DNA from 4 places in the Streptomyces sp. NPDC101151 genome. Region 1 is predicted to be linked to each of the others. Evidence: riboswitches for the same ligand, from Rfam matches in the RefSeq annotation. Region 1 holds a riboswitch; each other region holds the start of a gene.
The links. Region 1 has a riboswitch for cobalamin ahead of ACIRU3_RS34685 (CoA-acylating methylmalonate-semialdehyde dehydrogenase). Riboswitches for the same ligand answer to the same signal wherever they lie in the genome.

Region 1 (7,995 bases):
AGGCGGCGGCCGAACGCCTCCCGGTCGGCGAGGTGGGCGAGGCTGCGGTCGAGGGCGCTGCGGGCGCCGCCGAGGGAGCAGGCGGCGATGCCGAGGCGGCCGCCGTTCAGGCCGTTCATCGCGATGCGGAAGCCGTCGCCCTCGCGGCCGAGCAGCCGGTCGGCCGGCAGCCGGACCGCGTCCAGGACGACCTGGCGGGTGGGCTGGGCGTTCCAGCCCATCTTGCGTTCGTTCGGGCCGAAGCTTATGCCCGAATCGTCCTTGTCGACCACGAAGGCCGAGACTCCGCCGGCGCCGTCACCGCCGGTGCGCGCCATCACGACGTACAACTGGGCGGCACCCGCACCTGAGATGAACTGTTTGACGCCGGTCAGCACGTAGTCGTCGCCGTCGCGGACGGCCCGGGTACTCAGAGCCGCTGCGTCGGAGCCGGCGCCCGGTTCGGTCAGACAGTAGCTGGCAAGGTCGTCCATGGCGCACAGACGGGGCAGCCAGCGGTCGCGCTGGGTGTCGTCGCCGTAGCGGTCGATCATCCAGGCGACCATGTTGTGAATGGAGAGGTAGCCGGCGATGGACGGGCAGCCGGAGGCGAGGGTCTCGAAGACGAGGACGCCGTCGGTACGGCTGAGGCCGGAGCCGCCGGACTCCTCGCGGACGTAGACGCCGCCGAGTCCGAGCCCCGCGGCCTTGCGCAGGACGTCGACGGGGAAGTACTTGTCCCGGTCCCAGTCCAGGGCGTGGGGTGCGAGGTGGTCCTGGGCGAAGTCGAGCGTGGTCTCGACGAGGGCCTGCTGGTCCTCGGTGAGCAGGGTGGTGGTCATACGGCACTCAGCCCATCGTGGGGATCGTGAAGCTCGCGCCCTCGCGCAGACCGGCAGGCCAGCGGGAGGTGACAGTCTTGGTGCGGGTGTAGAAGCGGATCGCGTCCGGGCCGTGCTGGTTCAGGTCGCCGAAGCCGGAGCGCTTCCAGCCGCCGAAGGTGTGATAAGCGACCGGCACGGGGATGGGCACGTTGACGCCGACCATGCCGGTGGTCACGCGCCGGGTGAAGTCGCGGGCCGTGTCGCCGTCCCGGGTGAAGATCGCAACGCCATTGCCGTAGACGTGCTCGCTGGGCAGGCGCAGGGCCTCCTCGTAGTCGGCGGCACGCACCACCGACAGCACGGGGCCGAAGATCTCCTCCTGGTAGATGCGCATCGCCGGGGTGACCCGGTCGAACAGCGAGGCCCCGGCGAAGAAGCCACTCTCATGACCGGGCAGGACGAAGTCCCTCCCGTCCACAACGAGTTCCGCACCCTCCTCGACACCCAGATCGACATAGGAGCGGACCCGGTCGACGGCGTCCTGGCCGACCAGCGGGCCGAACTCGGCCTCGGGGTCGTCGCTGCGGCCGATGCGCAGGGTGCCGATGCGCTCCGTCAGCCGGGCGACCAGCGCGTCGGCGGTGTCCTCGCCGACCGGAACGGCCACCGAGATCGCCATGCAGCGCTCGCCGGCGGAACCGTAGCCCGCGCCGATCAGTGCGTCGACGGCCTGGTCCAGGTCGGCGTCCGGCATCACGATCATGTGGTTCTTGGCGCCGCCGAAGCACTGGGCACGCTTGCCGTGCGCGGCCGCGGTGGCATAGATGTGTGCGGCGACCGGCGTGGAACCGACGAAGCCGAGGGCGGCTACGCGAGGGTCTTCGAGCAGGGTGTCGACCGCTTCCCTGGCGCCGTTGACGACGTTGAGGACGCCGGCCGGGAGGCCCGCTTCCAGGAAGAGTTCGGCGAGTCGCAGCGGGACGGAGGGGTCGCGCTCGGAGGGCTTGAGGATGAAGGAGTTGCCGCAGGCCAGGGCGGGGGCGGCCTTCCAGAGGGGGATCATCGCGGGGAAGTTGAACGGTGTGATCCCGGCGACGACGCCGAGGGGTACGCGCAGGGAGTGGACGTCAATCCCGGTGCCCGCGTTGTCGGTGAACTCGCCCTTGAGGAGGTGCGGGATACCGGCGGCGAACTCCACTACTTCCAGGCCGCGTTGGATGTCACCGTGGGCGTCGGCGATGGTCTTGCCGTGCTCGGAGGACAGCAGGCGGGCCAGCGCGTCCTTCTCCTGCTCGATGAGGTGGAGGAAGCGCAGCAGGACCCGGGCGCGGCGCTGCGGGTTCCACTGCCCCCACTCGTGCTGGGCCTCGACGGCGACATCGATCGCCGCTTCGGTCTCGGCCCGGTTCGCGAGCGGCACATGGGCCTGGATCCCACCGGTGTTGGGGTCGTACACCTCGCCGTAGGACCCCGATGTTCCCGGGGTGTGTTTGCCGCCGACGAAGTGGGTCAACTCACGTACGTCGGTGGGTTCGTTCGGACGGATCATGGATTCCTGCTCTCGTCAGGTGAGGGTGATCCGGGATGGCACGCCGAACCGGCACGCGTGGACGCGGTGGCGTACACGGGCGTGCGGGGGCAGCGTGAGAACGCGTATGGCGTGGGATCCGTCAGGCGGTGACGACGGGAATGCGGCGTGAGTGACGACGACGGAAGAGTCCGCCGGGATCGTGAATGCGCACGGGTGCCATGCGTGTCAGCTCCATCCTCGTGGACAACACGGAACATCCCACGGCCGGTATCCTGACTCCCGGATCAGCGCGCGCCGTCCGCCTTCCCGACATCCAGCTCGTCAGTGGCGTCCTGCTCGACGGCGTACTCCCCGGTCACAGTGGCGGGACCGTGCCGGAATCACACCGGCTTCCCTGCACCGCGGGCCTACCCCTCGAATATATAGTTGGACGTCCTAGTAAATCCACCCCCGCAGGATGCGTTCTGATGGAGTTCCAGGTCAGCGTGGGTCGGATTCGGCCGTCCGAGGGGCCGCGAAGCGCACGGTCGCCCGGAAGCGGGCCTTGCGCGCGGCGCGTCGGAAGGTGGTCAGCACGGCGGGGCCGGCCAGCAGCACGCACACGAAGTTCGTGACCGCCCGCCCGGTGTCCCAGCCCAGTGAGGTGGCCAGGTCGAAGGCGACGTAGCGGTGCCACTGCTCGGTGAAGGGCAGGCCCGGGAGGTAGGCGATCGAGCTGTTCGGGTCCAGGGAGAACGGCCAGAAGGAGAGGTTGAGGAGGAAGCCGAAGAGGTAGCCGGAGAGCGACCCATAGACGGCGAGCAGTACGACCTCGCGCCGGCCGGTGGCGTGGGGCAGGAAACCCGCGAGCATGCCGACGAACGCGCAGCCGAACATCTGGTAGGGCATCCACGGCCCGACCCCGCCGGTGATGAGCGCGGAGGCGAACAGTGACGTGCAGCCGAGCACGAAGCCGAAGCCGGGGCCGTAGACCCGTCCGGCCAGGACCAGGACGAAGAAGACCGTCTCGATGCCGGCGGTTCCGGCGCCCAGGGGGCGCAGCGCGGCGTTGACGGCGGAAAGGACGCCAAGCATGGCGAGCGCCTTGGAGTCGATGCCGCCCTCGGCGATCTCCGACAGCACCACGCACAGGACGAGGACCAGCAGGACGCCGAAGATGAGCGGTGGTGCGTAGTTGGATCCGAACTTGCCCGGCGCGACCACGAACGGCCAGAAGAAGGCGACGAGCCCGAGGAAGGCGGCCATCGTCATGACGACGCCGACGCGTGGGGTCAACCGGATTGCGGTGCCGCTAGGCGTGCTCATGGGCGTGTCCCCCTTTGCCCTTGCCCGTCGGCGGCCAGAGCCCGCGTGACTTGATCGACCGTCAAGAAAGGTAGCGGAGAGAGGATCTTCGCCGTTTGAGGGGCGAAGGTCGGTGAGGAGACGATGACTTCCGTGGTCGGGCCGTCGGCGACGGCATCACCCTCGGCCATGACGACTACGCGGTCGGCGGCGAGCGCGGCGAATTCGACATCGTGGGTGGAGATGACAACTGCCCGGCCCTCCGCCGCGAGGGCGTCCACGATGCCGATCAGTGCTGTCTTGGCCTGGTAGTCCAGACCGCGGGTCGGTTCGTCCAGGAGGACGACCTGGGGCGCGGCGGAGAGTTGGATGGCGAGGACGAGCGCGAGCTTCTGGCCTTCCGACAGGTCGCGCGGATGGGTGGCGTCGTCGATGCCGGGCGCGAGCCGGTCCAGGAGGGCGCGCGCTTTCACGTCCGTGCCCGACTCGGCGTCCGCCTGGTCGAGTTCCTGCTTGACGCTCTCCAGGTAGAGCAGGTCGCTCGGAGTCTGCGGGACGAGTCCGACGAGCCGGCGGGCCTCGGCGGCCGACGCGGCCCGCGGGTCCTTCCCGTCGCTGTTCTCACCTGCCACTCGTACGCTTCCCGCCCGGCGCGGCCCGGAGCCCTGCAGGGCCCACAGGAGCGACGACTTGCCGGAGCCGTTGCGGCCCATCAGCGCGGTGACCTCGCCCGCGTGCAGGTCGAGGTCCACTTCACGGACGGCGGCAACGCCCCGGTAGGTGACGGTGATGCCGCGCGCGGCCAGCAGCCGTGTCCGTTCGCCGTCCGGGACCGACGGCCGGACAGGGGCGGGTGCGCTGTCGGCGAGCCGGGACCGGAGGGGTGCGGCGGCCCGGCGGGCGTCGCGGATGGACAGGGGCAGCGGCGACCAGTCGGCGGCTCGACCCAGCTCCACTATGGGGGGTGCGATCGCGGACGTGCGGAGGATCTCGGCGGGCGCCCCGACGCGGGCGTGGCCGTCGCCGGGGAGGTGGATGATGCGGTCCGCGTACTGGACGACGCGTTCGAGGCGGTGCTCGGCCATCAGGACGGTGACGCCGAGGTCGTGGACGAGCCGGGTGACGGCGGCCAAGACCTCCTCAGCGGCCGTCGGGTCGAGCGCGGAGGTGGGTTCGTCCAGGACCAGGACGCGAGGGTGGGCGGTCAGCACCGAGCCGATGGCGACGCGCTGCTGCTGACCGCCGGAGAGTTCGTGCAGGGCGCGGTGGCGCAGGTCGGCGAGACCGAGTAGATCGAGGGTTTCCTCGACACGCTTGCGCATGGTGCCGGGTGGTATCGCCAACTGTTCCATGGCATAGGCCAGTTCCTCCTCGACGGTGTCGGTGACGAAGCCGTCGATCGGGTCCTGGCCGACCACTCCGACGACGTCGGCGAGTTCGCGGGGCGGGTGGTCGGCGGTGTCGCGGCCGTCGACGGTGACGCGGCCGTACAGGGTGCCGCCGGTGAAGTGCGGGACCAGCCCGTTGACGGCGCCGAGGAGCGTGGACTTGCCGACGCCCGTGTGTCCGACCACGAGGCAGAGTTCGCCCTCCTCCACCGTGAGGTCGACATCGCGCAGGGCGGGCTCGGTCGCGTCCTCGTACTGGACGGTGACCTGGTCGAAGGTGATCACGGGGCTTCGGCTCTCTGGGCGGAACTGGGCGGAGGCGCGAGGAAACCGGCCGTGCCGGCCAGGAGGATCGCGGCAGTCGGCACAAGCGGCAGACCGGGCCAGGTCAGCGGGTAGAAGGTCGGGTTCAGCTGGGCCGGGTCGTAGCCGAGGTTGCTGAAGAGCAGCACGGCGGAGACCACCCCGCTGCCCGCGACGGCCCACTCGGGCAGGCGCCACGGATCCGGGCGGTAGGTGGTACGGGTGACGCGTCGGCCGCCGAGTCGCAGGCCCGCGACGCAGAGGACGGCTCCGGCGGACATCGCCGGCAGCCCGAGGAATGCGGGGGCAGTGGCGTCGAGGAGCCCGTACGCCCCTGCGCACAGGCCACACATGCCGAGCAGCATCAGCGCCCCCGTGATGCGGCGGGAGCGGCGAGTGGCGGTGCCCGCACGGCCGTATCCGCGTGAGTCCATGGCCGCGGCCAGCCGCAGGGAGCGTTCGAGGGCGTCCTCCAGGACGGGGATCACGATGCCGCGCAGCGCCTTCATCCCCTTGGTACGGCCGGCCCGCAACTTCTTCGCCCGGGCGACGCGTTGGACGCTCTGCACGAGCTGCGGCGCCACACTGATCGCGACGGTGACCGCGACGCCGAGTTCGTACAGGGCGCCGGGCAGCACCCGCAGCGCGCGCTTGGGATTGGCGAGGGTGTTGGCGGCCCCGATACAGCACAGCATGCAGGCCAGCCGCAGTCCGTCGGTGGCCGCCGACAGCAGCGCCTCCAGCGACACCGGCCCGCCGATCTTGATGCCCGCGTACCAGTCGGGGGTGGGGATGTGCGGGAGGGAGAAGAGGAAGTGGTCGTGCGGGGTGATGCCCGTCGCGAATACCGCTCGGAAGACGACGCGGATCGTCACGACCGTCAGCGCCAGGTAGAGGTAGTACTTGAAGCCCCGCGCCCACGGCGCCTCAGTGCGCCGCGCCGTGACGACATAGCCGAGGACCGCGAGCACCAGGAACAGCAGCAGCGGGTTGTTGGTGCGGCTGACAGCGGTGGCGAGAGAAAGGGCCCATACCCACCAGGCCACAGGGTGCAGGGTGCGCGGCAGGCGTCGGCCACCCCGGTCCGGCGCGGGACCGAACGGGGCGGCCGAGGCTGCCTCGACGGTCGTACGGGCCACAGCGATCACTCGGCACGACGGCGTCGGCGTGCCACGAAGGCCGCGGCGCCGCCGATCAGTACGACGAGTCCGGCGCCGGTGGCGACGGGGACGATGGAGCCGGAGTCGTGGTGGGCATCGGCGGCCGGTTCGGCGTCGACCACCCTGGTGCCGGTACTCGGCGCCGCCGCGGCACTGGTGCTGACGGTGGCGCTGGGCGTCGGCGACGGCGTCGAGCCGGCGGTCTTGCTGGGCTTCGGCTTCTTCGGCTTCTTCGACTCCGGCGATGCCGATCCGGACGGCCCGGTGGTCCGCTGCTCGGGGGCTGGGCCGGTGTTCACGTCGGGCGGCAGTGGAGGCGCCTTGTGCGTGGACGCGGGCTTGCCAGCCTCGCCCTGGGGCCTGGTGTTGTGGGCGCGCAGCTGGTCGGGGGTGACCTTCGGCCGGCCCTCGGTGCCCTCGACGTTCGTGCCGCCGAAGATCCACAGATCGACGCTGCCGGGCTTGGGCTTGTAGAGCATCGCGCCCAGCTGGCTGTACGTCCAGTTCCTGGCACCCGGGTCGGCATGCCAATACGACCAGTAGGCGGAGGCGGGCGGTGTGAGCACGCAGTCGTCCTGCGCGGGGGTGGGGTACTGCTTGCCGCTCTTGTAACCGCTGTAGCCGATGCGGCAGATGAACGCCGGACCGTCGTGTCCGGTCCCTGTGGTGCTCCAGCCGCCCTGGTTGAGCAACTCGTAGCCGGTGGTCGGGGTCGTACCGCAGGAGCGCATGATCGGGCCGCCCCAGTGGCTGAAGTCGACCGCGAGAACCGCGCCGGAGGTGGTGGTGCAGCGGCCCATGGGCTGCGGGTCCGCGGCGGCAGGGGTACCGGTCGCGGCGACCGCCGCGGTCGTCAGGCCAAGCGCGGCCAGCACCCGCAGGACGCGCGCGGCCGTCATCGTCCGCTCCCGGTGTCCGTACGACGACGGGCGACGATCACAGTGCGCCAGCCGGCGAGCACCATCAGGACTGCGATCGCGGTGAGGGCACCGACCTGTGCACCGGTGGAGGCGAGAACACCGCCGCCACCGTCACCGCCGGTCCCGGAGGTCCCGACGCCGCCGCCACCCGAGTCACCACCAGTGGTGACGATGTCCGGAGCGCTGCCGCTGGGGCTCGGTGTGGGCTGCGGCGACGTGCCGGTCAGGCTGCGCTTCAGCTTGCCGAAGGAGATGCCGGTGGCCCCGCCGACGGCCTGGGTGGAGGCGCGCAGGTCGGAGCCGCGCTGACCACCCTTGGCGACGTTGAAGCCGCCGTCGGTGTTCTGCTGGGAGGCGAGGAACTTGCGCGCCTTGGCAATCTTCGCCGAGTACTTTCCGGCGTCCAGGGACAGCCCCTGCACAGCGAGGGCGGCGGAGTTCACCGAGTCGCCCGCGGCGCCGGGGAAGCCGCCGTCGGCCAGTTGCTTGGACGCGATCCAGGCCAGCGCCTTGTCCACGGCCTTGTCCGCCTTGGCACCGCCCGCCAGATCGAGGGTCATGGCGGCGATGGCGGTGGAGTCCACGTCGGAGTCGCGGGTGGACGGG
Region 2 (7,954 bases), on a different contig from region 1:
GACGAAGAGGGTGCCGACCCGGCCCGTGCCGCGCTCCCGGTCGATGAACAGGCCGGCTCTGGCCAGACCGGGCATGGTCTCCAGGAGAGGGACCACGGTCGTCCGGAAGGTCTCGGCGAACAGGTCGGCGTCCGCTGGTTCGAATTCCACCCTGGTGACGCGCAACCCGCCGCCCACCCGAGGCGGCTGGAGCGTGTGGGAGACCACCGCCTCGAAGTTCTCCACCGTCAGTGTGCCGGCGAACGCGCCCAGCAGCGCCGCTCTGTGCTGCCGCATGACTTCGTCACTGTTGCGCCGCGCCTCCATGGAGTCCCACCAGCTCAGGCCGAGCAGCTTGCCGAGCTCACGGTCCACGAAGACCCCGGATCCGCGATAGCCCGGACGCTCCTCGAGCAGCTCCCGCCCCTCGGTGTTCAGCGCCCTGACAGCTGTGTCGATCTTCTTGGGGTCGCCGGTCACATAGATGGTGCGTACGAACATGACTCCTCGCCTCCCAGTTCGACATGACCAGTGTTCCCTGGAGGGCAAATCACTGCATCTGGTGACAAAAGCCCTGCAAACAGCCCAGCCGGCACGACTTCCCCGACTTCCCCGCAAGGGCTTGACGAGAACATGAGGATGGGGCCACCTTGTACGGCACCCGGTAAGGAAACTTTCCTAACAGAAGGGTCCCCCACAGTGCGTCTTCGAACACTGACCCTCGCCGCGGCCTCCGGGGCCGCCCTCCTCGCAGCCGGAGTGCTGCCCGCCAACGCCTCCGGAAACCCCACACCCGCTTCCACCCGCGAGGGCTCGGTCAGCGCGGCCGACCTGCTCGCCAAGGTGCAGTCCTGTTCGCAGATATCCAGCGGCAAGTACAAGACCGACGACGAGACTTCGGCCACGATCCCCGTGTGCGGCAAGAACGGCGCGGTGTTCTGGAAGGCCGACATGGACATCGACTGCGACGGCCAGCGCACCACCAACTGCAACGAGGACCGCGACCCCTGGTACCAGGACGACACGGCCTTCCACCAGTCCGACGGCAAGCCGCTGAAGGCCGAGTCCCTGCCGTACGTCGTCGTGCCCAGCTCCAGCAGCATCTGGAACTACTCCAGCGCGGGCATCAAGGGCGGCGGCGTGGTCGCCGTCATCTACAACAACAAGGTCGAGTACGCCGTCGTCGGCGACACCGGCCCCACGAAGATCATCGGCGAGGCTTCGTACGCCACCGCCAAGGCGCTCGGCATCGACCCCGACCCGGCCACCGGCGGGGCCGACTCCGGCGTCACGTACATCCTGTTCAAGAACTCCAAGGTCTCCCCCATCGAGAGCCACAGCGCGGCCGTCTCCCTCGGGGACCAGCTGGCCAAGCAGTTCCTGCAGAACAACTGACCCTGCTGTTACGTCAGTTGGGCTGACCCAGTGGACGTATGACCACGGTGTTGACATCGACCCCGGCCGGCTGCCGGATCGCCCAGACCACCGAGTCGGCGATCTGGTCCGCGGTCAGGAGATGCCCCGGGGGCAGGCTGCCGTAGCTGTCCCAGAACGGGGTCTCCACCCGGCCGGGGGCGACCAGCGTGACACCGATGCCGAACTCCGTGACCTGGCGCCGGGTGTTCTCGGCGAGGCCGGTGACCGCCCACTTGGTCGCGCCGTAGAAGTTGCCCGGAGTGTTCACGAACCCGGCGACGCTGCCGACGAGGACGATCCGCCCGCGGGTCTCCTTCAGCGCGTCGACGGAGGCGCGGATGAGGAGTGCGGGGCCGAGGACGTTGGTGAGGACCATCTCGGTCCAGCCGGACGGGTCGCCGTCGGCGACGCTGTCGTGGGTCGCGAAGCCGGCGTTGGCGACGACGGTGTCCAGCCGGCCGTACGCCTTGAGCGTGCGGTCGACCGCGTCCTGTATGTCGTCGAACGCAGCCGCGCTGCCGGCGACCGTCAGCAGTTCGCCGGGATTCCCCAGGCTGTCGGCGAAGTCCCGCAGCCGCCCTTCGCCGCGTCCGGTGACGGTGACCCGGTACCCGGCGTCCAGCAGTTGCCGGGCGACGGCGGCGCCGATACCGCTGCCGCCGCCGGTGATGAGCGCGACCGGAGAGTCGTTCATGGTTTCCCCCTGTGTGTCGGTGAACGGACAGGGAGTCCATCACTTGGAGCGCTCTCCAAGTCAAGTGCCGTCGCAGGTACGGCGGTACGGCACCGAGGGGAGGTAGCGGTGCCATTGCGACCTGGTCAGCCCCGCGCCGGTCCGCGCGCACACCGTGGCGGCGGCCCGGCGCGGCTCCAACGGGACCGTACGGTCGCTCAGATGGGCGGTCGCGACGTGCAGCTCCGCGCCGTCCGGCGGGAGGCCGAGCGCCAGCACCGGTCCGTCGCCTGCCGGGAGCCTGGCCGCCGGCAGGCGGGGTGAGGCCGTCTCCCACACCTCGACGGACCCGTCGGGCGCGCCGGCCGTGACCAGCGAGCCGTCGGCGGAGAAGGCCAGGGCCGTCCGCTGTACCGTGGAGCCGACCGCCCGCAGCACGGCCGTGCGGCGCCACGTGCGCGCGTCCCACAGGGTGACCCGGCCCCGGAAGTCGGCGACGGCGGCACACCGTCCGCCGGGGCTGAAGGCGCCCGCCACCAGGTGGTCCTCCCCTTTCACCCCCGCGACTCCCTTGCGCCGCCCGCCCGTCGAGGTGGCGACGAGCGTCCCGTCGGATCTCAGGGCGAGGCGGCCGGACGGATCGAGGGCCATGCGTTCCTCCGTCGGCGCCGGCCCGGGCCGCACGGGCCTGCCCTGCCGGTCGAAGGCGCCCCGGGTCACCGCCTTCTGCCGCCACGCCCCGCCGACGAGCCCGTGCAGCGCGACGGTGCCCAGGACGGGGGTGCGCGTCTGCTCCTCAGCGTGCGCCAGTCGGAGCAGGTCGCCTGGATCGGCGCACCGCCAGACCCGGCACACCGCCAGACCCGGCACACCGCCAGACCCGGCACACCGCCAGACCCGGCACACCGCCAGACCCGGCACACCGCCAGACCCGGCGCACCGCCAGACCCGGCGCACCGCCAGACCGGGCACACCGCCAGACCCGGCGCACCGCTAGACCGGGCGCACCGCCGTGTGCACGGTGTACGCACCCAGCAGGAACACGTCGGGCCTGCGGTGCACGCTCGCCGGGTCGGCCGGGTCGAGGAGCCGGTCCAGGGTGGCCCGGTCCTCGGCGTCCATGTCGTCGGTGCCCGCGTCGCGCAGCCGGGACAGGACGGCCCCGACGTAGTCGCGGGCCCGGTCGGTCGCCGGGGCGGGCAGGTCGAGCAGGAAGCTGCGGGTGCGGGTGTGCTTCAGACCTGCGGAGGTCAGCAGGGCCGCCCAGTCCTCGGTCTCGGTGACCGAGCCGGGCAGGTCCGCGCGCATCCGCGCGAACCACTCCTCCTGCACCACGTCCAGCCGTGCCTGGAGTCCGGGGCGCCCGATGCCGATGTCACGGGGCAGGAAGCGGGAGGGGAGGCCGCCTTCGAGGAGGGCCAGGGTGCCGCCGGGGGCGAGCCGGGCGGCGAACGCGGCGAGTGCGGCGCGCTGGTCGCCGAGATGGTGCAGGCTGCGGCTGGCCCACAGCAGATCGGCCGGATAGTCCAACTCGTCCAGCACGCCGGGCAGTTCACCGGCGAGGGTGTCGAACCGGTCGGTCACGCCCTGCCGCGCGGCGCGGGCGCGGGCTCGCTCCAGCAACGGCTCGGTCCCGTCGACGGCCACGACCCGCGCGCCGGGGAAGGCCTCGGCGAACAGGCAGGAGACGACACCGGGACCGCTGCCCGCGTCGACGATCAGCCCCGGCTCGGTCACCTCCTTCGCCAGCCAGGCCATGGCCCGCTCGTAGACGGGGGTGAACAGTTCCGCATGGGCCTCCAGCAAAGGGCCCATCTCACTCCAGTCGATGTCGGTGTCATGTCCGTGTCCATGTCCGTGCGCGTGCCGGTGCTCTGATGCGTGGTGGTCGTGCGCCATGGTGGCCAGCCTCTCCTCGGTGTGCGGCCAGCGTGCGACGGCACACCGGCCGGGGGCCAGCCGTATTGCCGGTACGGCAAAGACGAGCGACGGAATCGTGAGGGACGGCAAAAGGGCGGGCGGCAGAAAACCACATGCCGTACGGCCGGCCGATCACCGACGATGGCTCGATGGACGACGGACTGGTCGAGCGATTCCTGACCGACGGCTTCGTGCGGATCGAGGGCGCCTTCCCGCCCCGGGTCGCGGAGGACTGCGCGCGGCTGCTGTGGCGGGAGACGGGCTACGACCCGCAAGACCCGGGCACCTGGCAGGATCCGGTGGTGCGGGTCGGCGGAATGGCGCAGGGGCCGTTCGCGGCGGCGGCCAACTCCCCTGCGCTGCATACGGCGTTCGACGCGCTCGTCGGCCCCGGACGGTGGGAGCCGCGCTACTCGCTGGGCACCTTCCCCCTGCGTTTCCCGCACTCCGACGAGCCCGGCGACACGGGCTGGCACATCGAAGGCAGTTACCTGCCCGACGGCGCGGCCCACTACCACACGAACCTGCGCTCCCGGGACCGCGCCCTGTTGATGCTGTTCCTGTTCAGCGAGGTCACCGTGGCCGACGCCCCGACACGGATCCGGGTCGGCTCCCACCTGGACGTGCCCCGGATCCTCCAGCCGTACGGCGAGGAGGGCGCCTCCTTCCTCGAGCTGGGCCCTCGGGTGGCCGACGCCTCCTCGCACCGGCCGCTCGCCCATGCCACGGGCCGTCCCGGCGATGTGTACCTCTGCCATCCGTTCCTGGTGCACGCGGCCCAGCCGCACCACGGCACACGTCCCCGTTTCATGGCGCAGCCGCCGCTGTCCCCGGCGCTGCCGTACGACCCGGACCGCCCGGGCGCGAGCCGCTCGCCGGTGGAGGAGGCGATCCGCCGGGGTCTGTCCCTCGGTGCGGACTGACCCCGGCGGACGCTCGTCCGGTCAGGGCAGCGGCGAGTCCGACGGCTCCAGCAGCGCCATCCCGAACGACAAGGACAAGGGCTTCGACCGCATGTGCGACCCGAAGTGCACGGGTGTGCCCTGTGTGCCCTGCATCCGGTGGACGCGGGGCACAGTCGGGCGTATCTCCGGGGCGTCGACCGAGGCCGCACCGCCGTTCAGGACGGCAGGTCCCGGTGACGACGCAGCAGCGCCGCTATGGCGCAGCGCAGACAGTCGGGGCCGGCGTTCCGCTCCGTGGTCTCCTCGCCGGGGCACGACCGCGATGACGCCGTCGGTGCCGTCCCGGCCTGCTCGCGGCAGCCGTCCGCCGGGGCGGCTATCAGCGTCTCCAGGTCCTGCAGGAGCTGTTCGGTCCGCTTCGCCTGCTGGGCGAGCACGCGCACGCGAGCGCTCTGGCCGCCGATCTGGCGTCGGCTGGCGACGAGTTGCTCATACTCCTCCGGCGTGAGGGCCACAGCCTCGCGGCCACCGAGGATGATGTGGCGCGGCTGAAGGTGTCTGGCCACTCTGGTCCTCCGCTCCTCGCCCGGGTTTGATCCACGCCCAGCACGCAGGTTCTCCGTGTCCTGCCTGTGATGGGGTGGGAGTCGGTGTCCGGGGAACGCGAGAGGGCCCCCGGATGGTTCCGAGGGGCCCTGTCGTGTCCTGAAGGATTCAGTGTGCGGCCGGAATCGTCTGTCCACTCGCGGCGTTCGCGGGCTTCGGGTTCAGCAGGCGTTCGGCCAACTCGCCGAAGAGCAGACCGAAACCGCCCCACAGAACGGTCTGGATGGCCAGCGCCGAGAGCCGGAACCGCCACAGCAGAGCGGCCGGGAAGTCCTTCGGCACCTCGTCGACGACCGGCAGGAACTCATACGCCACCCCGATCACGACGACGAACGCCGCCACCGCGGCCACCGTCGCCCACCAGGCGCCCAGCGAGGGCGCGAGGCGCTTGCCCACCATGGTGGCGGCAATCGCCAGGAGCACGCTGAGCAGCATCATCAGGAAATACAGCGTGGTCCGCCTGCCGATGGTGTCCGGGTCACCGACCGACGGCGGATTGGCCGGGTACTTCAGGAACGGCACCACGTACACGGCCACCAGGGCACAGACCGACAGCAGCAGCGCGGTCGCCCGCGGGCTGAAGCGGCCCACCCGGCCCAGCGCGAAGCAGTACGCGAGCGCCGCGATGCCACCGAAGGCGACCCCGTAGACGAGGACACCGGTGGCCAGACCGGCGGTGGACTGCAGGGAGCGGGAGACGACTTCCATCTCGTGCTCGTGGGAGTGGGCGTCCTCGAAGCCGATCGCCCTGTCCACGCTCGGCTCACCGAGGAGGTAGGCGACGACGAGAGCGAGCACACCGGCGGCCAGACCGGCGAGCATGCCCCGCACGAGGAGGTTTCTTACCGTTGCGGAGTTCATGAGAGTGCGGCGTCCCTCGCGTCAGTGGCAGGGGAAGCCGAGCAGGTGACGGGCGTCGTGCACCCACTCATGGACGTCCGTGCCGCTGAACACGGAGGTGGCGCCCTGCTCGGCGCCGACGAAGTACAGCAGAACCAGCATCAGGATGCCGAAGAAGACCGCCCACGGCGCTATCGCCTTCAGCGGCAGCGTGGCGGGAACAACGGGAGTGGCTGTCGGCGGAGCGACGGTCTGCGCCATGGCAGGACCTCCTCTGGGAGTTCGCGTCCCATCTCGGTGGTGCACAGGACGACGGCCACGGGTCTGACTCACGAAACACCCCTTCTTCCAAGGTGTCTCGCACACAGTGGCGCGACCGTGCCGGATTCCCACCGGCTTCCGTCTCGCCGTCGTCAATATCGCACCGACCGTACCGCGTGCCGCCTGCCCGGCCAAGACCGCGTCCACCTGGCGGCATCCAGCCGGCACGCCAGGTGGACGGACCGGTGACCAGCGGGTCAGCGGTGGCGGAATTCCGGCGGTCGCTTGTCGACGAAGGCGCCCACGCCCTCCTGTCGTCGTAGAGGTCGAGGACGTGGCGGCCCGCGGGGAGCATGCTGACGACCACGTCGGCGCCCGCCACGGCGGCGGACGCGCATCCGGCCGGTTCGGCACCGGCCGTGGCCGCGGTGTCGAGGGCGTCGGGCACGAGGTCGTGGCCGGGTACCCGGTGGACGGCCTTGACCAGGTTGGCGGCCATGGGGCCGCCCATGTGACCGAGTCCGATGACGGCGATGGTGCGGCTCACCAGGCCACCTCCGTGGCGGCGTCGGGTCCGGCGAGCCCCAGCTCCCGGTCGCCGAGGGGGGCGAAGAAGCGTTCGACGTCGGCGTCGGTGACCTCGGCGAGCCTGGCCGGGGACCAGTGCGGGTTGCGGTCCTTGTCGATGACCTGGGCGCGGATGCCCTCCACCAGGTCGGCTGTGCTCAGGGTCGCGCAGGAGACGCGGTACTCCTGGTCGAGGACCCGCTCCAGCGGGCCGAGGCGCCGAGCGCGGCGCATGGCGACGAGGGTGACCTTGAGCGAGGTGGGCGACTTGGCGAGCAGGGTTTCGGCCGCCTCCTTCGCGTCGGGGCCGCCCTGGGCGAGCAGCCGGTGGATGATCTCCTCGACCGTGTCGGCGGCGTAGCAGGTGTCGATCCACTCGCGCCGTCCGGCCAACTCGCCCGGCGGCGAGGGCCGCACATGGCGTGCCAGGACGTCTCGTACGGGCAGGTCGGCGAGGTCGTCGACGAGGTGCCGGAGGGACGTGGACGGTACGTAGTGGTCGGCCAGGCCGCACAGCAGGGCGTCGGCTGCGCCGATCTGGGTGCCGTTCAGCGCGAGGTGGGTGCCCAGTTCTCCCGGCGCGAGGGCGAGGAGATGCGTGCCGCCGACGTCGGGGACGAAGCCGATGCCGGTCTCGGGCATGGCGATCCTGGACCGCTCGGTGACGACCCGGACGCTGCCGTGCGCGGAGACGCCGACACCGCCGCCCATGACGATGCCGTCCATGACGGCGACGTACGGCTTGGGGTAACGGGCGATGCGGGCGTTGAGGTGGTACTCGTCGCGC
Region 3 (7,995 bases), on a different contig from region 1:
CCCTTGTAGCCGTGCCGGCGCATGGCCGCCATCCAGCGCGGGTTGACCACACGGGCCCGGAAGACACGGTGCGTCTCCTCGCCGAGCGTGCGGGTCTTCACCTGGTCCGGCACGGCGCTGTCGCCCACGTACGCCTCGGGGCTCGCGCCGGTCAGATGGCGGACCATGGCCACCATGCCGCCGTGGTACTGGAAGTAGTCGTCGGCGTCGACCAGGTCGTGCTCACGGGTGTCGACGTTCTTCGCGGCGACCGCGATCCGCCGGAACGCCGTCTCCATGTCCCCGCGTGCCGCCCGCCCGTCGAGCCCGCGGCCGTACGCGTACCCGCCCCACACCGCGTACACCTCGGCGAGGTCGGCGTCGGAGCGCCAGTTGCGGGCGTCGATCAGCGGCAGCAGACCGGCGCCGTACGCCCCCGGCTTCGAGCCGAAGACACGGGCCGTGGCGCGGCGCCGGTCGCCGTGCTCGGCGGTGTCCTCGTCGGCGTGCGCCTTCACGAAGTTCCGCTCGGCCGGCTCGTCCAGTTCGGCCACCGTCCGCACCGCGTCGTCGATCAGCCCGACGACATGCGGGAACGCGTCCCGGAAGAATCCGGAGATACGGACCGTGACGTCGATGCGCGGCCGGCCCAGCTCCGCCAGGGGGACCACCTCGAACCCCGTCACCCGGCGAGAGGCGTCGTCCCACACCGGGCGGCAGCCCAGCAGCGCCAGGATCTCTGCGATGTCGTCGCCCTGGGTGCGCATCGCGGACGTGCCCCACACCGTCAGGCCGACCGACTTCGGGTACTCCCCGGTGTCCTGCAGATACCGCTGCACGAGCGAGTCGGCGAGCGACTGGCCGACCTCCCAGCTCAGCCGGGAGGGAATGGCCTTGGGGTCGACCGAGTAGAAGTTCCGGCCCGTCGGCAGCACGTTGACCAGACCGCGGGTCGGCGAACCGGAGGGGCCCGCCGGGACGTAACCGCCGCTGAGCGCCTTGAGGATGTGGCCGATCTCGTCGGTCGTGCGGGCGAGCCGGGGGACCACCTCGGTGCAGGCGAACTCCAGCACCCGGACCGCGTCAGGGAGTTCGGTGCCCAGCACCTCGCGGACGAGCGGCGCGCTCTCGGCGACCGCCCAGTCGCGCGCCTCCATGCCCTCCGCGATCCGCCGGCACAGCTGCTCCAGCAGGTCGATCGCGTCGGCGGCCGTGCGCGACGGCCCCTCGACCAGATCCGTCAGTTCGGCCGCCGCCTTCACCGGCGCACCCGGCTCCGCCAGCAGCTCCTTCTCCACGAGCCCGAAGTGCTCGGCGAGCGTGGCGCGCAGCCCCGGCAGCGCGTTCGCCTGCCCGCCCCACACCTGCGAGGCGCGCAGCACGGCGAGGACCAGGTTCACCCGGGGCTCGGCGACCGGACCGCCGCCGAGGATGTGGAGCCCGTCCCGGATCTGCACGTCCTTGATCTCGCACAGATAGCCGTCGATGTGCATGACGAACGCGTCGAAGTCGTCGTCCTGCGGCTGCTCGGCCACATGCAGGTCGTGGTGCAGCTCGGCCGCCTTGACCAGGGTCCAGATCTGCGCCCGTACGGCCGGGGCCTTGGTCGGGTCCAGGTCGGAGACGAGCGCGTACTCGTCGAGCAGCTGCTCCAGCTTGGCCAGGTCGCCGTAGGTGTCGGCACGGGCCATCGGCGGCACCAGGTGGTCGACCACCGTGGCGTGCCCGCGCCGCTTGGCCTGGGTGCCCTCGCCGGGGTCGTTGACGATGAACGGGTAGATGAGCGGGAGGTCGCCGAGGACGGCGTCCGGCGCGCAGCCCCCGCTCAGCCCGAGCCCCTTGCCGGGCAGCCACTCCATCGTGCCGTGTTTGCCCATGTGGACGATCGCGTCGGCGCCGAAGCTGTTCTCCAGCCAGCGGTAGGCAGCCATGTAGTGGTGCGAGGGCGGCATGTCGGGGTCGTGGTAGATCGCGATCGGGTTCTCGCCGAAGCCGCGCGGCGGCTGGATCATCACGACGACGTTCCCGAACCTGAGGGAGGCGAGGACGATCTCGTCGCCGTCCACGTACAGGCTGCCCGGAGGCTCGCCCCACGCCTGAAGCATGGCGTCCCGCAGCTCGGGGTCGAGCTTGTCGAACCACGCGCGGTAGTCGGCGAGCGGCACCCGCGCGGGCGCCGCCGCCAGCTGGTCCTCGGTGAGCCACTCGACGTCGTGCCCGCCGGCCTCGATGAGCCGGTGGATCAACTCGTCGCCGTTGTCCGGGTAGTCGGTGAGGCTGTAACCGGCTTCCCCGAGGGCGTCCAGGACGCGTACCGCCGACGCGGGCGTGTCCAGGCCCACCGCGTTGCCGACCCGCGAGTGCTTGGTCGGATACGCGGTGAAGACGAGTGCGAGCTTCTTGTCCGCGTTCGGCTTGTGCTTGAGCCGCGCGTGCCGCACGGCGATTCCGGCCACGCGCCCGGCCCGCTCGGGGTCGGCGACGTACACCGGCACGTTGTCCGGGCCCTGCTCCTTGAAGGAGAACGGCACGGTGATCAGCCGCCCGTCGAACTCCGGGATCGCGACCTGCATCGCCGCGTCCATGGGGGACAGCGCGGCGTCGGACTCGTCCCAGGCGCTCTGCGAGGAGGTCAGGCAGAGGCCTTGCAGAACGGGCACGTCGAGGTCGGCGAGGGCCCCGATGTCCCAGGCTTCCTCGTCGCCGCCCGCCGAGGCCTGCGAGGCGTGCGTGCCGCCGGCGGCGAGGACGGTGGCGACCAGGGCGTCGGTCCGGCCGAGGATCTCGTACAGCCCGGCATCCGCTCCGCGCAGCGAACCGCAGTACACGGGAAGGGCGTTGGCGCCGTGCGCCTCGATCGCGTCGCACAGCGTGTCGACGAAGGCGGTGTTGCCGCTCAGCTCGTGCGCCCGGTAGAAGAGCACGCCCACGGTGGGGCGGCCGTCCCGGATCTCGTACGAGCCGTGCACCCCGAACTCCGGCATCTTCCGAGGCTCTTCGAAGCCCTCACCGGTCAGCAGCACGGTGTCGGAGAGGAACCGGGCCAGTTCGGTCAGGTTCGCGGGCCCGCCCTCGACCAGGTACTTCAACGCCTCCGCCACGACACCCGCCGGGACGGACGACTCGGCCATCAGCTCGGCGTCCGGCACCGCCTCGCCGCCCAGCAGCACGGTCGGCACCCCGGACGCCCTGAGCGCGGCCAGCCCGTCCTCCCACGCCCGCTTGCCGCCCAGCAGCCGTACGACGGCGATGCCCGCGCCCTCGATCAGCCCGGGCAGCTCCGCGGCCACGTCGACCCGGGTCGGATTGCCGATCCGGTACTCGGCGCCGGAGGCACGGGCCGCCAGCAGATCGGTGTCGGCGGTCGACAACAACAACACTGTGCTCATGCGGGCGCTCCCGGTGGAATGAAAGGCAGTCCTTGTGGCGCGCCCGACTCGATGAGCCGCCAGAGCGCGTCCGTGTCCGCGTGCTGTTCGATCAGGTCGCCGAGCCGGTCGAGCTGCTCCTCGCGCAGCGCGGCGAACGAGGTGCCTGGGGCCGGTACGAAGCGGCGCCCCGCAGCGGCCGCCACCTCGCGCAGGAAGGCCCGCCGGAAACCGTCCGACTCCAGGGAGCCGTGCCAGTGCGTCCCCCAGGTCTGGCCGACCCGGCAGCCGTCCGAGCTGTGTCCTTCGCCGTCGGAGATGAACGTGTCGCCACCGGTCACTTCGGCGACCCCGTGATGGATCTCGTACCCCTCGACGCGCTCGCCGAGGGCCTCGCCGACGGGCCGGGTGAGTGTCTTCTCGCGGGCGAACCGCACGCGCACGGGGAGCACTCCGAGGCCCTGGACCCGCCCGGCGCGCGACTCGACCTCGTCCTCGATGTGCTCGCCGAGCACCTGGAAGCCGCCGCAGATGCCGAGGATCGGCCGGCCCTCGGCGGCCCGTCGCCCGAGCGCGTCGGCCAGCCCCCGCTCCCGCAGCCACTCCAGCGCTCGCACGGTCCCGCGCGTGCCCGGGACCACCACGAGGTCGGCGTCCGCCAGCTCCTCCGGACGGTCCACGAACCGCACCACGACACCCGGTTCGGCGGCCAGCGCGTCCACGTCAGTGAAGTTGGACATGAGCGGGATCGCGCAGACGGCGACCCGTAGGACGTCCTCGCCGACCGGAGCAGCCACCGTGGACTCCCGTACGGTGCCGCGCAGCGAGACGCGCAGCCCGTCCTCCTCGTCGATGCCGAGCCCGTGCCGGAAGGGCAGCACGCCGTAGGTGTGCCGCCCGGTGAGCCCGTGCAGCATGTCCAGCCCCGGCTCCAGCAGGCTGACGTCGCCGCGGAACTTGTTCACCAGGAACCCCGCGACCAGCTCCTGGTCCTCGGGCGAGAGCAGGGCGACCGTTCCGAAGAAGGAGGCGAAGACGCCGCCGCGGTCGATGTCGCCGACGACGAGCACGGGCAGCCGCGCGTTCCGCGCGATCCCCATGTTCACGATGTCGGTCCGCCGCAGATTGATCTCCGCGGGTGAACCGGCCCCCTCACAGATCACCGCGTCATATGTGCCCCGCAACTCGGCCAGACAGTCCAGGACCGTGCCGAGCAACTGCTGCTGGCGCCCGCCGTGGTACCCGCGTGCGCTCAGCTCGCCCACCGGCTTGCCCAGCAGCACCACTTGGCTGCTCTGCTCGCCACCCGGCTTGAGCAGCACGGGATTCATCAGCGCGGTCGGCTCGACCCGGCAGGCCTGGGCCTGCATGGCCTGCGCCCGCCCGATCTCCGCGCCCTCCCGCGTGACGAACGAGTTGAGGGACATGTTCTGCGCCTTGAAGGGCGCCACCTTGACGCCCCGGCGCACCAGCCACCGGCAGATCCCGGCCGTCACGACGCTCTTGCCTGCGTCGGAGGTGGTGCCGGCGACGAGGAGACCACCGTTCACTTTCCACGTCCCTTCATGAGGTGGCGCGCGCCGACCGTGACGCCGAGCGCGAGCAGGCCCACGCGGCGGGAGAGCCGTACGGCCCGGTCGATGTCGGTGACCCGGACGGCCCGCCCGGCGTCCCCGTTGAGGACGGGCCGGTGCTCGACGCGCCCGCCGTAGGAGAGCGTCCCGCCCAGCCGCACACCGAGGGCGCCCGCGAACGAGGCCTCGACGGGCCCGGCGTTGGGGCTCGGATGTCTGCGGGCGTCGGCCTTCCAGGCGCGCACGGCGCCGCGCGGGTCGGGTCCGGCCGCGGTGGCGAGCACGGCGGTCAGCCGTGCCCCGGGCCACCCGGCGAGGTCGTCGAGACGGGCGGAGGCCCAGCCGTAGCGCCGGAACCGGGGCGACTTGTGCCCCACCATCGCGTCCAGCGTGTTGACGGCCCGGAACCCGAGCAGCCCCGGCACTCCGCCCACGGCACCCCACACCAGCGCGCCCACGACGGCGTCGGAGGTGTTCTCGGCGACCGACTCGACGACGGCCCGGGCGATCCCGTCCGCGTCGAGGGCCTGCGGATCCCGGCCGCACAGATGCGGCAGCCGCTCACGGGCCGACGCCACGTCACCGGCCGCCAGGGCGCGCCCGATCGTGCGGGCCTCCCGGGCCAGCGAGGTGCCCCCGACCACGGCCCAGGTGGCGGCGGCGGTCAGCGCGACGGCGGCGGCGGGGGAGCGGCGTACGGCGCGTTCGGCGACGACGCCGAGGCCGGCGGCACCCCCGGCGCACACGGCGGTGTGCAGTGCCCCCCAGCCGCGGTGGTCGTGCCACAGCGCGCGTTCCACGGCCGCGGCCGCCCGCCCGAACGCGGCCACCGGATGCCCGCGGTGCGGATCGCCGAGGAGAAGGTCGCCGAGAAGGCCGACGGCGGCACCGTACGCGTAGGAGCGATCGGCACCCATCGGCTCAGCCGGCCGTGGGGGCCGGCATGGTCCGGTTACTGAACCTCAACAGGCAGCCGCGCATGGCGATATGTCCTCACTCAGGGTGTCCACGCCCTGGTTCGACGAGACCGGCGGTGAGAGTTCCTGGCTCCCGGGATTCCTTCCCCGGTGACAGTGGCGGGACCGCGCCGGATTCGCACCGGCTTCCTCTCTTGCCGCCGTACATGGCCCGGGCAGTCCACCACGCACCCGGAAGGGCCGTCAACTTGCCTTTGACCTGGGACGCCGGACTGTGCTGAGGCCCACATCGCGAGTACATCGGCGGCCGCGGAATGACCGGATCGCGCCGAATTCCCCTCGTGGCGGGGGGCATTCGGCGCTTCCCCCTGTGCTCACGGACGGTGAGCATCCGCAAGGGGGCGGTCCGCTGACCGTGGAACATGAGTCCGCCCTGCCCGCACCGCCGACAGGGCGGCCACGGACAGGGCGGGCGGTGAGACTCGAGGTCCTCAGGCCTTGGCCACGATCAGATAGATCCCGTACGCCACCGCGGCCGCGCAGGCCGCGAACGCCACGTACGCACCCGTCACGGCAAGCGCCGCGGAGTTGCCCTGTGCCGCGGCCTTCTCGCGGCGGGAGAGGCCGGTGACGCCGAGGGTGAACAGGGCCACCAGGCCCACGGTCACCACGAGGCTGACGCCGAAGACGGAGCCGAGGGCCGCCCAGTCGATCTTCATGGGGATGCTTCCTTCAGTTTCCGGATGCTCGGGGTCAGACCGCGGCGGCCGGCGGGGTCGCCGGAGCCGGGTCGGTGGCGGCGGGAGCCGGGATCACGGCCGACAGGTCCTCGGTGACGGTGCCCGTGGGCGGCGGGGTCACCGCGGCGATGGCGGTGGTCACCACGCCGGCCGGCTCCACGCTGTCGTCGACGGTGTTGACGTTGGTGTGGTCGACGACCTCACGGCGGGAGATCTTCCAGATCCCCGCGCTGGCGGCGACGAGGAAGACGGCGACGACCGCGGTGCCCCAGTCACCCAGGTCCGTGACGGACTCGGCGAGTGCGCCGACCAGCGCGGCGGCCGGAAGGGTGAGCGCCCAGGCGACGAACATGCGGGTCGCGGTGGACCAGCGGACCACACCGCCCTTGCGGCCCAGACCCGCACCCATCACCGAGCCGGAGACGACGTGCGTGGTGGAGAGGGAGAAGCCCAGGTGGGACGAGGCCAGGATGGCCGTGGCCGCGCTGGTCTGGGCGGCGAAGCCCTGTCGCGGCTCGAGGTCGGTCAGGCCCTTGCCCATGGTGCGGATGATGCGCCAGCCGCCGATGTAGGTGCCGAGCGCGATGGCCAGACCCGCGGAGAGGATCACCCAGGTGGGAGGGTTGGAGCCGGGGGCGACGGCGCCGCCCGCGACGAGAGCGAGGGTGATGATGCCCATCGTCTTCTGCGCGTCGTTGGTGCCGTGGGCGAGGGAGACCAGTCCGGCGGAGGCGATCTGGCCGGCGCGGTAGCCCTTGCGGGTGGCCTCGCCGTCGGCGTTCTTGCCGATGCCGTAGGAGAACCGGGTGGCGAGCATCGCCGCGAGGCCGGCCACGATCGGGGCGGCGACCGCCGGGAGCAGCACCTTGGTGACGAGCGCGTCACCGTGGACGGCGCCGAGGCCCGCCGAGGCGACGGTGGCGCCGATCAGGCCGCCCATCAGGGCGTGCGAGGAACTGGAGGGCAGTCCCACCAGCCAGGTCAGCAGGTTCCAGAGGATCGCGCCGACCAGGGCGGCGAATATGACCTCGGGACGTATGCCGGTCTCGTCGACGAGACCCTTGGAGATCGTGTTGGCGACCTCCACGGAGAGGAAGGCGCCTACAAGGTTGAGGGCGGCCGACATGGCCACCGCGACCTTGGGCTTGAGCGCACCGGTCGAGATGGTGGTGGCCATCGCGTTGGCGGTGTCGTGGAAACCGTTCGTGAAATCAAACGCGAGTGCGGTTACCACCACAATCGCGAGGATCAGCGAGAAGTTTTCCATTTACCCAGGCAATCGTTCGAGGTCATTGGCTGTTGGACCGTAGGCAACCTGGATGAACGGAAGGTGAACTGGGGCGGGCGTAGGGGTGTCATGGATGGGGGTCGGAGATTTCGTCCGGATCCGGCACCCCGGGCGCCCCTTGGCCGGCCA
Region 4 (6,394 bases), on a different contig from region 1:
AGGTGTTGCGCGAGGACGTGAAGGAGCTGGCCAAGGGCACCCATCTCGATGTCAAGCTCGGCGGCTCCGCCGCCCAGGCCCTCGACCAGCAGGACTCGTCCAAGCGCGGCCAGGCGTTGATCGGCATCGGCACCTTTGTGATCATCCTGGTGACCCTGCTGATCATCTTCCGGGCGCCGATCCTCGCCCTACTGCCCCTGGTCCTGATCGGCCTGGTGTCCGCGATCGCCAACGGGCTGATCGCGTACGCCACCAAGCTGTTCGACCTGCAGGCCAACAGCTCGATCTCGTCGATCCTGATCGTCGTGCTCTTCGGCGTGGGCACGGACTACTTCCTCTTCCTGATGTTCCGCTACCGCGAACGCCTGCGCGCCGGCGACGAACCCAAACAGGCCATGGTCAACGCGGTCGCCCGGGTGGGCGAGGCCATCGCCTCGGCCGCCGGAGCGGTCATCATCGCCTTCTTCGCCCTGGTGCTGTCCACGCTGGGCTTCCTGAAGCAGATGGGCCCGGCGCTCGCCATCGCGGTCGCTGCCACCCTGGTCGCGGGCCTCACGCTGATCCCGGCCGTGGTCTCGCTCATCGGGCCGAAGGTCTTCTGGCCGTCCAAGTCCTGGCAACAGGAGCCGGCCAACGCGCGTTTCGCCGCCCTCGGCCGCGGTGTGCAGCGCCGCCCGGCGCTGACGGCCGTGGTGTCCGGACTCGTCATGGTCGCGCTGTCGCTCGGTACGCTCGGCTACAAGGCCACGTTCGACCTGGCGTCGGGCTCCATGCCCAAGACCAAGGAGTCCATGGTCGTCCAGGACGAGATGCAGAAGGCGTACTCGGCGGGCGCCGCCGCACCCACCGACGTCTATCTGTCCAGCACCGGCGGCAAACCGCTGGACAAGGCCGGCTTCGACGCGTACGCGAAGAAACTCGGTGCCGTGGACGGCGTCGCGACTGCCCGCATGACCCAGCTGAACAAGGAAGGGACCACGGCGGACTTCACCGTCACGCTCAAGTACGAGGCATCGACGGACAAGGCGATCGACACCGTGGGCGAGGTGCGCGACGTCGCGCACTCCGACGCCCCCGAGGGGACCGAAGCCCTCGTCGGCGGCATGTCCTCGATCTACAAGGACATCAACACCGCGGTCAACCACGACTACCGGACGGTCTTCCCGGTCGCCGCCCTCCTGATCATGGTGATCCTGGGGCTGCTGCTGCGCAGTGTGGTCGCCCCCTGGTATCTGATGGCCTCGGTGGGCCTCGGCTTCGGCGCCACTCTCGGCGCAACCGTGTGGATCTTCCAGGAGGGACAGGGACACTCGGGTCTGATGTTCATGCTCCCGGTGATCATGTATCTCTTCGTTGTCGCCATCGGCACCGACTACAACATCCTCATGATCGCCCGGCTCCGCGAGGAGGCCCGCGAGGGCCGTGACCCGCGTGAGGCGGCCGGCATGGCGCTGCGACATGCCGGGCCCACCGTCGCGGCGGCCGGTTTCATCCTGGCGGCGACCTTCGCCACGATGATGCTGGCGGGCAACGCACTGCTCACGGAGATGGGCTTCGCGGTCTCCTTCGGTATCGCGGTCGCCGCCTTTGTCATGTCGATGTTCTTCACCCCGAGTCTCACCGCGCTGATCGGCCACGCGGCCTGGTGGCCGGGGCACGGTGACCGGGCGGTGGAAGCGGAAGTCGTCGCAGGCGCCGGATCCTTCGATGCCGATCCGGTCCACGACCACGGCCGGGACGCGGTCGCGCACGATCCGTCGGGTCGCCGCGGTTAGCGGCGCTGTGACAGGGCGGGTCTGCCGGGCCGTACGGCCCGGCAGACCCGGCGTTCCCCGGTAGGACCGAGCGCGCGCTTCGGGTGCACGGCGAGAGGAAGATCACGACTGTCCAGGCGGTCTTGGCCGGGCAGGCGGCACGCGGTACGGTCGGTGCGATATTGACGACGGCGAGACGGAAGCCGGTGGGAATCCGGTACGGTCGCGCCACTGTGTGCGAGACACCTTGGAAGAAGGGGTGTTTCGTGAGTCAGACCCGTGGCCGTCGTCCTGTGCACCACCGAGATGGGACGCGAACTCCCAGAGGAGGTCCTGCCATGGCGCAGACCGTCGCTCCGCCGACAGCCACTCCCGTTGTTCCCGCCACGCTGCCGCTGAAGGCGATAGCGCCGTGGGGGGTCTTCTTCGGCATCCTGATGCTGGTTCTGCTGTACTTCGTCGGCGCCGAGCAGGGCGCCACCTCCGTGTTCAGCGGCACGGACGTCCATGAGTGGGTGCACGACGCCCGTCACCTGCTCGGCTTCCCCTGCCACTGACGCGAGGGACGCCGCACTCTCATGAACTCCGCAACGGTAAGAAACCTCCTTGTGCGGGGCATGCTCGCCGGTCTGGCCGCCGGTGTGCTCGCTCTCGTCGTCGCCTACCTCCTCGGTGAGCCGAGCGTGGACAGGGCGATCGGCTTCGAGGACGCCCACTCCCACGAGCACGAGATGGAAGTCGTCTCCCGCTCCCTGCAGTCCACCGCCGGTCTGGCCACCGGTGTCCTCGTCTACGGGGTCGCCTTCGGTGGCATCGCGGCGCTCGCGTACTGCTTCGCGCTGGGCCGGGTGGGCCGCTTCAGCCCGCGGGCGACCGCGTTGCTGCTGTCGGTCTGTGCCCTGGTGGCCGTGTACGTGGTGCCGTTCCTGAAGTACCCGGCCAATCCGCCGTCGGTCGGTGACCCGGACACCATCGGCAGGCGGACCACGCTGTATTTCCTGATGATGCTGCTCAGCGTGCTCCTGGCGATTGCCGCCACCATGGTGGGCAAGCGCCTCGCGCCCTCGCTGGGCGCCTGGTGGGCGACGGTGGCCGCGGTGGCGGCGTTCGTCGTCGTGATCGGGGTGGCGTATGGGTTCCTGCCGGTCGTCGACGAGGTGCCGAAGGACTTCCCGGCCGCTCTGCTGTGGCGGTTCCGGCTCTCGGCGCTGGCCATCCAGACCGTTCTGTGGGGCGGTTTCGGTCTGCTCTTCGGCGAGTTGGCCGAACGCCTGCTGAACCCGAAGCCCGCGACCGCCGCGAGTGGACAGACGATTCCGGCCGCACACTGAATCCTTCAGGACACGACAGGGCCCCTCGGAACCATCCGGGGGCCCTCTCGCGTTCCCCCGAGCACCCGCGGCGTGCAGGAGCGGAGGAGCCCGGTGGCCGCACATCCCCACAGCCCCGACCGTTCCACATCGCTCCTGGCGGACCTGAGGCGGTCGCCCTGACACGGACACCGGCTGCCTGCGCTGCGCGGTCGCGGAGTCGCTGCGGCGCCACCGGGACGCGACCGCCTGCGCAACCATCATGGTGAGCGGCGTCAGCGACCTGCTGCTTCCCCCGACTGGGCGAGGTCGTGTCCGAGCCGCAGGTTCCAGCGGCCGGACCGGCCGGTGACTTCCGTCGCCGTGAGCGGCCTGACGTCGACACGCCAGAACGCGGCCTCGGGCGCGCCCAGCGCGTGCACCACCACGGCCCGCACCACCTCCGGCTCCACCACGGCGACCGTCCTGTCGTCGGCCAGAGCAGTCGTGTCCAGCCACCGTGCGATCCGCGCGCACAACACCCGTACCGACTCTCCGCCGTGCGGTGCGGCCCCCGGATCGGCCAGCCAGCCGGCCACCGCCTCCGGCTCGGCGGCACCGACCTCCTCCAGCGTCCGCCCCCGCCAGCGGCCCATGTCCAGGCCCGCCAGTGCCGGGTCCGGTGAGGCATCGAGGCCGAGCGCGGAGGCTGTCTCCCGGCAGCGCACGCTGGGAGAGGCGAAGACCCGGCCGGCAGGCGGCAGGGATCCGGCCGCCGACCTGGCCCGTGCCCCTGCACTTTCCTCGATCGAGTCGCCGTCGTCGAAGCGGGCCCGCCGCAGTGACGGTGTGGTCGCTGGTGAGATGAGGGTGACACGGCTGGTCACGCGGTTGCTCCTCCTGCTTCCGCCGCACGGCGGGTTGTCCTGGACCGAATGCGTACGACGGTACGGGCATGCCCGGCAGCCATGCACGCCCGCCCCGGCCAGAACGGACGGGGGGGGGGGCTCGGTGACCGGAGAATGGCCCGCTACAGCTCCGCGCGCACCGTGCGTGCCGCAGCGACCAGGTTCTCCAAGGAGGTCCGCACCTCGGGCCAACCGCGGGTCTTGAGCCCGCAGTCGGGGTTGACCCACAGGCGCTCGGCGGGGATGGCCCGGAGCCCGAGGCGCAGCAGTTCGGCCGCCTCGTCCGCCCCGGGTACCCGCGGGGAGTGGATGTCGTACACGCCCGGTCCGGCCTCGCGCGGGTAGCCGTAGGCGGCGAGTTCGCGGGCGACCTGCATATGGGAGCGGGCGGCCTCCAGGCTGATGACGTCCGCGTCGAGGCCGTCGATGGCCCGGACGATGTCGCCGAACTCGGCGTAGCACATGTGCGTGTGGACCTGGGTGTCCGGCCGCACGCCGCTGGTGGTCAGGCGGAACGCCTCCGTGGCCCACGCCAGGTACGCGCCATGGTCGGCGGCACGCAACGGCAGTGTCTCGCGCAGCGCGGGCTCGTCCACCTGGATCACCGAAGTGCCCGCCGCCTCCAGGTCGTTCACCTCGTCGCGCAGGGCGAGGGCGACCTGGCGGGCGGTGTCGGCGAGCGGCTGGTCGTCACGGACGAACGACCAGGCGAGCATGGTGACCGGCCCGGTGAGCATGCCCTTCACCGGGCGAGGGGTGAGGGACTGGGCGTAGGTCGTCCAGCGCACCGTCATCGGTTCCGGGCGGGAGATGTCCCCGGCCAGGATCGGCGGACGGACGTAACGCGTGCCGTAGGACTGGACCCAGCCGTGCTGGGTGGCGAGGTAGCCGGTGAGCTGTTCGGCGAAGTACTGGACCATGTCGTTGCGTTCGGCCTCGCCGTGCACCAGGACGTCCAGGCCGGCCTTCTCCTGGAAGGCGATCACCTCCTGGATCTCCGCCCTGATCCGCTCCTCGTAGCCGGCCGTGTCGATCCGGCCCGCACGCAGGTCGGCACGGGCGGTGCGCAGCTCGCCTGTCTGCGGGAAGGAGCCGATGGTGGTCGTGGGCAGCAACGGCAGGCCGAGGTGGGAGCGCTGGGCGGCGGCCCGCTCGGGGTACGACTGGGAACGGCGGGCGTCCGTATCGGTGACGGCGGCGCCGCGGGCGCGGACGGCCGGATCGCTCGTGATGGGCGAGCCTGCCCGGGAGGCGAGGTCGGCGCGGTTGGCGGACAGTTCGGCGGCGATGGCGTCCGGGCCGCGGGTCAGCCCGCGGGCCAGCGTGACGATCTCGGTGGTCTTCTGCCGGGCGAAGGCGAGCCAGCGCCGGATCTGTGGCTCGATGTCCCGCTCCGCCGAGGCGTCGAGGGGGACGTGCAGGAGGGAGCAGGAGGCCGACACGTCCACCCGGTCTGCCAGGCCGAGGAGGGTGCCGAGCGTGGCGAGGGACTTCTCCAGGTCGTTGACCCAGATGTTGCGGCCGTTGACGACACCGGCGACCAGGCGCTTGCCCGCCAGCCCGCCGATGGCCGCGAGCGCGTCCAGGTTGGCGGCGGCCGACTCGGTGAAGTCGAGGGCGAGGCCGTCGACCGGGGCCTTGGCGAGTACCGGCAGGGCGTCGCCGAGGCGGTCGAAGTAGGAGGCGACGAGCAGCTTCGGCCGGTCCGTGAGGGCACCGAGGTCGCGGTAGGCGCGGGCTGCCGCGTTCAGCTCGGCCGGTGTCCGGTCCTGGACGAGCGCGGGCTCGTCCAGCTGCACCCACTCCGCGCCTGCCGCGCGCAGGTCGGTGAGGACCTCGGCGTACACCGGAAGCAGTCGGTCGAGCAGGGTGAGCGGGTCGAAGTCCGCGGGCACGCCGGGCGCGGGCTTGGCGAGGAGAAGGTACGTGACGGGACCGACGAGCACGGGCCGCGCGGTCAGGCCGAGCGCGAGGGCCTCCTGCAACTCCGCGACCTGCTTGGCCGAGTTGCCCGAGAAGACCGTGTCCGGACCCAGTTCGGGCACGAGATAGTGGTAATTGGTGTCGAACCACTTGGTCATCTCGAGCGGCGCCGCGTCCTGCGTGCCGCGCGCCATGGCGAAGTACCCGGCCAGCGGGTCGGCGGTGACGGCCTCCCGGTGGCGTGCGGGGATCGCGCCGACCATGACGGTGGTGTCGAGCACGTGGTCGTAGTACGAGAAGTCGCCGGTCGGCACTTCGCCGATGCCGGCGTCCGCGAGCTGCCGCCAGTTCGTACGGCGCACTTCGGTGGCGGTGGCGCCCAGGGCGGCGGCGGTGACGCGGCCCTTCCAGTAGCCCTCGATCGCCTTCTTCAGTTCCCGGCTCTGTCCCTGGCGGGGGTAGCCGTACACGGTGGCCCGTGCTGCCGCGGCTGCGGGCTTGGTGGTCACGGAGATCTCCT

Region 2: another riboswitch for cobalamin. It lies ahead of ACIRU3_RS46790 (CbtB-domain containing protein); the one in region 1 lies ahead of ACIRU3_RS34685 (CoA-acylating methylmalonate-semialdehyde dehydrogenase).
Region 3: another riboswitch for cobalamin. It lies ahead of ACIRU3_RS14830 (cobalamin biosynthesis protein); the one in region 1 lies ahead of ACIRU3_RS34685 (CoA-acylating methylmalonate-semialdehyde dehydrogenase).
Region 4: another riboswitch for cobalamin. It lies ahead of ACIRU3_RS24685 (CbtB-domain containing protein); the one in region 1 lies ahead of ACIRU3_RS34685 (CoA-acylating methylmalonate-semialdehyde dehydrogenase).

Annotation. Positions count from the first base shown of each region.
Region 1 covers NZ_JBIWPP010000027.1:6,923-14,917, reverse strand. The annotation lists gene ACIRU3_RS34690 (acyl-CoA dehydrogenase family protein) at 1-821, opposite strand, end outside; gene ACIRU3_RS34685 (CoA-acylating methylmalonate-semialdehyde dehydrogenase) at 829-2,352, opposite strand; cobalamin riboswitch at 2,579-2,764, opposite strand; gene ACIRU3_RS34680 (ECF transporter S component) at 2,815-3,639, opposite strand; gene ACIRU3_RS34675 (ABC transporter ATP-binding protein) at 3,636-5,291, opposite strand; gene ACIRU3_RS34670 (energy-coupling factor transporter transmembrane component T) at 5,288-6,457, opposite strand; gene ACIRU3_RS34665 (hypothetical protein) at 6,454-7,368, opposite strand; gene ACIRU3_RS34660 (prenyltransferase/squalene oxidase repeat-containing protein) at 7,365-7,995, opposite strand, start outside.
Region 2 covers NZ_JBIWPP010000084.1:887-8,840, reverse strand. The annotation lists gene ACIRU3_RS46830 (hypothetical protein) at 1-480, opposite strand, end outside; gene ACIRU3_RS46825 (glycoside hydrolase family 75 protein) at 679-1,374, shown strand; gene ACIRU3_RS46820 (SDR family oxidoreductase) at 1,388-2,089, opposite strand; gene ACIRU3_RS46815 (WD40 repeat domain-containing protein) at 2,150-2,938, opposite strand; gene ACIRU3_RS46810 (class I SAM-dependent methyltransferase) at 3,062-3,967, opposite strand; gene ACIRU3_RS46805 (phytanoyl-CoA dioxygenase family protein) at 4,138-4,911, shown strand; gene ACIRU3_RS46800 (hypothetical protein) at 5,109-5,459, opposite strand; gene ACIRU3_RS46795 (CbtA family protein) at 5,608-6,360, opposite strand; gene ACIRU3_RS46790 (CbtB-domain containing protein) at 6,382-6,600, opposite strand; cobalamin riboswitch at 6,637-6,786, opposite strand; partial or broken gene ACIRU3_RS46785 (NAD(P)-binding domain-containing protein) at 6,914-7,111, opposite strand; gene ACIRU3_RS46780 (enoyl-CoA hydratase/isomerase family protein) at 7,144-7,954, opposite strand, start outside.
Region 3 covers NZ_JBIWPP010000006.1:344,875-352,869, forward strand. The annotation lists gene cobN (cobaltochelatase subunit CobN) at 1-3,368, opposite strand, end outside; gene ACIRU3_RS14825 (cobyric acid synthase) at 3,365-4,897, opposite strand; gene ACIRU3_RS14830 (cobalamin biosynthesis protein) at 4,894-5,838, opposite strand; cobalamin riboswitch at 5,938-6,079, opposite strand; gene ACIRU3_RS14835 (hypothetical protein) at 6,330-6,557, opposite strand; gene ACIRU3_RS14840 (anion permease) at 6,592-7,845, opposite strand.
Region 4 covers NZ_JBIWPP010000014.1:739-7,132, forward strand. The annotation lists gene ACIRU3_RS24680 (MMPL family transporter) at 1-1,775, shown strand, start outside; cobalamin riboswitch at 1,907-2,056, shown strand; gene ACIRU3_RS24685 (CbtB-domain containing protein) at 2,093-2,311, shown strand; gene ACIRU3_RS24690 (CbtA family protein) at 2,333-3,085, shown strand; gene ACIRU3_RS24695 (histidine phosphatase family protein) at 3,340-3,930, opposite strand; gene metE (5-methyltetrahydropteroyltriglutamate--homocysteine S-methyltransferase) at 4,074-6,383, opposite strand.